Regions from separate parts of the Psychromonas sp. L1A2 genome, predicted to be linked through region 3. Evidence: predicted binding sites of a transcription regulator. Region 3 holds the regulator's gene; each other region holds the start of a gene.
What was found. Region 3 encodes sigma-54, which starts transcription at its own class of promoters, with help from an activator protein. Its sites were predicted from a motif close to GTTGGCACGNNNNTNGNNT; they were not measured.
Positions count from the first base shown of each region.

Region 1: the regulator sigma-54 is predicted to act here: its motif matches at 1,150-1,168, upstream of norV (anaerobic nitric oxide reductase flavorubredoxin).
Region 2: the regulator sigma-54 is predicted to act here: its motif matches at 913-931, upstream of GQR59_RS16065 (BON domain-containing protein).

Region 1 covers NZ_WUAG01000001.1:126,781-129,062, reverse strand. The annotation lists gene norR (nitric oxide reductase transcriptional regulator NorR) at 1-930, opposite strand, end outside; gene norV (anaerobic nitric oxide reductase flavorubredoxin) at 1,217-2,282, shown strand, end outside.
Region 2 covers NZ_WUAG01000002.1:1,325,471-1,327,752, reverse strand. The annotation lists gene GQR59_RS16075 (hypothetical protein) at 1-70, opposite strand, end outside; gene GQR59_RS16070 (DUF1328 family protein) at 88-249, opposite strand; gene GQR59_RS16065 (BON domain-containing protein) at 323-868, opposite strand; gene GQR59_RS16060 (LysR family transcriptional regulator) at 1,189-2,160, opposite strand.
Region 3 covers NZ_WUAG01000001.1:524,134-526,415, forward strand. The annotation lists gene ptsN (PTS IIA-like nitrogen regulatory protein PtsN) at 1-410, opposite strand, end outside; gene GQR59_RS02260 (RNA polymerase factor sigma-54) at 508-1,953, opposite strand; gene lptB (LPS export ABC transporter ATP-binding protein) at 1,987-2,282, opposite strand, start outside.

The DNA of each region.
Region 1 (2,282 bases), 400 kb from region 3:
ATCACCATACTGTAATGCTCGTAATAGCTTTGCTTGTAAGGTTAAAGAGAGTTCGCCAATTTCATCTAAAAAAAGCGTGCCTTTATTCGCTAATTCAAACTTTCCTTTTCGGTTACTGATTGCCCCGGTAAAAGCGCCTTTAATATGCCCAAAGAGTTCACTTTCAGCGACTGACTCTGGTAGAGCAGCACAATTTAAATAAACAAAGGGCTGTTTATTTCTTTGCGATTGCCTAAAAATAGCATGAGCCACCAGCTCTTTACCTACTCCTGTTTCTCCCATAATCAATACAGATAAATCTGTCGAAGCTACTGCGTCAATATGAGATTTCAAGGTTAAGATACTTTGAGATTGCCCAATCATATCTTGCTTACTTAAGTTTAGCGGCGATGTTCTTGATGTGTTGGAAGGTAAACCTGCATTACGCTCAAGTTTTTCCATTAATAATGCAGTGTTTAAACTGTTAGAAGCTAATGCGCTAACCAATCGTAAATAGTCATTATCAAATTGTTCAAATTGCGTAGGATTAAATGCATCGATAGTCAACGCCCCAATTAAACGGCCTTCGTATAATAGAGGTAAACCAATACAAGCATGCACCTCTAAATATCCTTGATGATTTGGGATTAATCCATCATAGGGATCGGGTAAGTCACTATCACTCGGAAAACGCACTATATCTCCAGCACGTGCAATCGCTTCAAATCGAGGATGTTGTTCAATCATAAAACGACGCCCTAATACATCGGCACTCAAGCCATTAATGGCCAAGGGAATAAAATGTTGATTTTTATATAGAAGAAGCGCTGAAGCATCACATTTTAATATATTACGCAGCGTTATTAATAAACGTTCAAAACGATCCTGCTCAGAAATACTCGAGGTAATATCTACTGCAACCTGTAACCATTCATTATTTCTTTTTGTCATTTTATTTTAACTCGCTTTATTTCATTGAAAATATCATGGCCACATAAAACCTGATTGTGTCAGTCAATTCGCTATTGTCATGCTTTGTAGGGCTGCACAAACATTATCATTCAGATAAATGATTATCTTGATGACAAACAATAAATTATCAGAAAGATAAATTAAAATGTTACTGAATTAAAAAAACACCAAATAACAACAACTTAAAACAAATCATAAATTGGCACGCTGCCTGCAATGTAGTTGATTACTTTATATAACTTACTTATTTCAGAGAGAAACTACTATGACAATTCATGTAAAAAATAATATTCACTGGGTCGGGCAACGTGATTGGGAAATCGAGAATTTCCACGGTACTGAATATAAAATGACGAAAGGAACAAGTTATAACAGCTACTTAATTCGAGAAGAAAAAACAGTATTAATAGATACTGTCGACCATCGTTTTAGTCATCAGTTTATTCAAAACCTAGAAATGGAAATTGACCTCGAGTGCATCGACTATATTGTTATTAACCATGCAGAAGAAGATCATGCAGGCGCATTGTCCGCTTTAATGGAACGTATTCCGAATACCCCTATTTATTGTACAGAAGCAGCCATTGATTCGATTGTTGGGCATCACCATCATCCAGAATGGAATTTTAATACCATTAAAACAGGCGATAGCCTTGATATTGGTAATGGCAAACAACTTATTTTTGTTGAAGCACCGATGCTGCATTGGCCAGATAGTATGATGACTTACATCACTGGCGATGCCGTATTATTTAGTAACGATGCTTTTGGCCAACACTACTGTGATGAACGATTATTCAACGATGAAGTTGATCAAACAGAGTTGATGGATCAATGCCTACGTTATTACGCCAATATTTTAACGCCGTTTAGTGCATTGGTTATCGCCAAAATCAAAGAAGTATTAAGCTTTAATTTACCTGTCGATATGATTGCAACGGCACACGGCATTGTATGGCGAGATAATCCGATTCAAATTATTGAAAAATACTTAGAGTGGGCAGCGGATTATCAAGAAGATCGTATTACTATTTTCTATGACACCATGTCTAACAATACCCGAATGATGGCTGATGCAATTGCACAAGGGATTCATGATATCGATCCTAAAGTAGCCGTTAAGGTATTTAATATTGCACGCCAAGATAAAAACGACATTCTGTCGAGCCTATTTCGCTCTAAAGGCGTTTTGGTCGGTTCTTCAACAATGAATAATGTCATGATGCCTAAAGTGGCAGGTATGTTAGAAGAGATAACAGGCCTTAAATTTAAACAGAAAAAAGCCGGTGCTTTTGGTAGTTCAGGTTGGAATGGTGGTGCGATTGATCGTA
Region 2 (2,282 bases), on a different contig from region 3:
TACAAGCACTCAGGGCTAGTACTAAACCTGAAATTGCTGCAAAGTGCTTATAAGATCTTATATTAGTCATTTTTTCTCCTACTATTTTTAGCGTTTTATTACGTTGGCGACAATTGAGATAACAAACAGTACTGCAAACAGATAAAATATAATTTTAGCAATACTAGCGGCTGCACCAGCTATACCACCAAATCCAAATACAGCTGAAATTAAGGCAATGACGAGAAATAAAAATACCCAGCGAATCATGTAATTTCTCCTTACTTATATGAGGTACTAAATGCTCTGTAAACGTGCATTACAAAAATGAAATGAATATTGTTTATTGGATAATTTCAAGCTTATCAATAACTTTAGTAACATCTTCTGTATTACGTGCCATATTCATTGCTAAGTCGTGTTCAGTACCTGACTTCACTTTACCCGTTAACAAAACAACGTTATTGGTTGTTTCTACTTCAATATCCATTGCGCTAACATCTTCAGCCATTAAGAATCTTGTTTTTAAAACCGTCGTGATTTTGGCATCTGTTAATGCTGATAATGCTTTATCATCGAGATCTGATTGGTTATTTTCGTCTAAAATAGATAAGTTATTTTCTACTTCTTTTACACCATCTAATCCGGCTATTAATTCGCCAGCTAATGATTTTTCGAGATTGCTATCCACCGCACCGGTTAAGGTAACAACACCACTATGAACATCAGTATTAATATCAAATGAATTTAAGTTAGTATTTAATAATAATGTTGTTTCAGCTTTACCATCTATCCACGCATCAAGAGATTCATTTTTCCAACTTTGTTGATCTGCTAATGCAATAGTTGATGAAGTCAGTAGTACCGTTGAAAGTGCTATTGTTTTCATGCTCTTCATATTGTTTCTCCTTTATTTGATGTGTATTAAGTATATTGCCATTACTGTGCCAGTTTTTTATCTTATTGTTTTTATTGTGTATTTTTGTTTTTATGAAAAATAATAGAGCGAAAGTGTGAATTATTTACAGGGTGAGGATGTAATAATGTTTTGGTTTGATTTATTTGCTTTTAAGTATTAATTTTTGTTTGTAGATTATTGAAAGAGTGGGTGAGATGTTCATTACATAAAAGGATTAATCTTGTTTATTTTAAAGTATTAAAAATGTAAAAGGTAAACGACAGTTTGGTTTACCTTTATTTTTTAACCCTTTATTTCGGGCTAAGATCTTTACCTGATGATGCTTGATAAAGCTGCTCAAAGTGTGGAATCGCTTCTTCCCAAATTGGTTTTTGTTTACCTAAATATTCAGATACTGCATCAAAGAATAATCGTGTTCTTACGGGGAGGTCTCGATGTGGATAGACCGCATAAACTGGATAATAATCCTGTAAGGCTAAATTAGTTAATATTGGCACTAATAATCCATCTTTTATTTCGTTGTTAACAAGAAATGCTGGCGTTATAAAGTAGGCGCTACCAGAGAGGGCTTTCATTAATAGAACATCTGCATCATTACTCCTGAAAACACTTTTCATTTTTTGTTCCGCTTGCTTACCATCTTCGTCTAAGTAGCTGATTTCTTCCATTCTCGCCGTCGCAGTGGCAAAGCTAGCAGCTGGTAAGTCTGCTAAATCTTCTATTTTAGTAGGGTGTCCGTAACTTTTAATAAACTCCGGTGAGGCTAAAATGAGTAATCGATTACGCGCGATTGGCCTAGCAATTAAAGAAGAATCTTTAGGTTTACCGATACGGAAAGCTAAATCAAAACCTTCAGAAATAATGTCGACAACACGATCGTCTAAGCGAAGTTCCACTTCAACTTGTGGAAAACGTTTCTGAAAATCATTAATCACAGGTTGCAAATAGCGACGACCAATAATAGATGAACTCGCTATCTTCAACACACCACGTGGTTCTTGGTGATAATTTTCAGCCAAACGTAGCGTATCGCCAAGTAAATCACGTATCTCAATTGTTTTTTTGACCATTTCAGCACCAGCAGCGGTTAAAGAAAATGAGCGAGTAGAGCGATTAAGTAATCTAACGCCTAACTCATCTTCTAAACGTCCAATTTGCTTTGAAACAACCGAACGGTCTATGTTTCTTGTTTCTGCTGCTTTCGCAAAAGAGCCTTGTTCAACGACTTCGAGTAGCATTAATAGTCGACTGGTGATATCCATTTTTAATCCTTAATGCATTTAAATGATATTTTCGATCATTATAAAATCACTTTCTTATAATTCATTGGTGCTATTTTGGCACTAATGAATTTAAAAAACGATGCTTTTTTTGCACTAGTTTG
Region 3 (2,282 bases):
CTTTGCGCACTTCGTAATTGGCGTAAAAACTGTTTATCTAGTAACTTTTGACTTATTTCTGATAAGGCAGAAAGGTATTGCTTACAAAGATCTTCTGGCACGAATATAGCAAATAATATATCGACTTTATTACCGTCATATGAATCATAATCAATGCCTGTTTCACATTGTAGAAAGACTGCTGTTGCTGGTAATTCACTAGAAATTTTGACGTGAGGAATAGCGATACCTGAGCCTACTCCCGTCGACCCAATTTTCTCTCGTGCAATCAAGCTTTCGAATAACTCTTGCGCATCTAAGTTTAATTCTTTAGCCGCAATAAGACTGATTTTTTCTAAAGCACCTTTTTTACTAGTGCAGGCAGTTTGGCAGAATACTGAATCTTTATTTAATAAAGTAGATATTTTCATAATATATAGTTTAACTGTACTTAATGGACGCGCGAGTTTAGCAGGTTAGCATTAAATAACTATAGTTAATCCCAATTTTATTTGCGTTGCTCACTAATTAAAGTAATTGCTTTCGCTGGTTAGAAGGTGGAATACCTAATGATTCTCGGTACTTAGCAATAGTACGTCTTGCTACTTGAATACCTTTTTCTTCTAATAACTGCGTTATTTTGTTATCACTTAAAGGTTTAGTCGTTAATTCTGCGGCAACGAGCTTTTTAATTAAAGCACGGATAGCTGTTGATGAACATTCACCACCGCCATCGGTTGCAACATGACTCGAAAAGAAAAACTTCAATTCATAAATGCCACGAGGAGTATGCATAAACTTCTGCGTAGTCACTCGAGAAATGGTTGATTCATGCATTTCGACTTCAAAGGCAACATCATTTAAAACCATTGGTTTCATCGACTCATCGCCGTATTCAAAGAAAGCTTGTTGTTGTTGCACAATACAGTTCGATACTTTTAATAGTGTTTCATTGCGGTTTTCTAAGCTTTTGATGAACCATTTCGCTTCTTGCAAATGGCCTTTAATGAATTGAGAATCGGTTTTACTGATGTTACCTGAGCACATATTTGCGTATTGTTGGTTAATCGATAAATTAGGATCGCAATCTTGATTTAATGAAACTCGCCATTGTCCTTGAATCTTTTTAACATAGACATCTGGAATAATATATTGTGTTTCACTTGTTTCAACACCATTACCTGGTCGAGGTTCTAAGCTTTGAATTAAGCGCATGATTTCTGCAAGTTGTGCTTCTTTGAATTTACTTTTACGTGCAAGTGTTCTGTAATCCCTGTTACCAAGAAGATCCATGTACTGTTCAAGTATTTGAATAGCTTCGTCACGCCATTGCGTTGTATTCGGTAATTGGCGAAGTTGAATTTGTAAACACTCTTGAGTGGTACGAGCCGCGACACCTAGTGGATCGAAATGTTGGATTCGTTTTAATACTACCTCTACTTCATCTAATTCCAAATCTTCTAAATCAGCTTTTAAGCTATCTAAAATACTTTCACAGTCAGTGGTCAAATATCCTGACTCATCAATAGAATCGATAATTGCCATTGCAATGACTTGATCCGTTTCAGTAAAAGGCGTTAATTGCATTTGCCATAATAAATGGTCTTGTAGAGAAGTCGAAGATTCTCCCTGATAGACTGTACTTTCACCGTCATAAGCAACAGCACTAGAGGTGTTACCTGTAATAGGCGTAGAGTTATAAGATTCTTCCCATTCTTTTTCTGCAGGAAGATCATCTGAAAATTCTTGTTGGGAAATGGCTTCTGAAGTATCAACTTCACTGCTATCAGCTTCTTTGACTAACTCTTCAGTACCCGTTTGATCATCTTGCTCTAAAAGAGGATTTGAATCTAATGCGTTTTGAATCTCCTGTTGGAGATCGAGCGTTGATAGCTGCAATAGTTTTATTGCTTGCTGTAATTGAGGGGTCATCGCTAATTGCTGACCCATTTTCAATTGTAAACCCTGTTTCATCAAAACATATCTTCCTGAACGTATGGTTACGATTTAAAGTTTAAACTCTTCACCTAGATAAACGCGCTTCACATGGTCGTTTGCTAATATCTCGTCTTGTGTGCCTACGGCTATGATTTCTCCGTGGCTCACTATATATGAATGCTCACAAACATCTAATGTTTCTCTTACATTATGGTCTGTAATCAGTACGCCTAGACCGCGATCACGTAATTGTTGAATAATATTTTTTATATCAATGACCGATATAGGGTCAACCCCTGCAAAGGGCTCATCTAACAAGATAAATTTTGGCTCAGTTGCTAGTGCTCGTGCAATTTCTACACGTC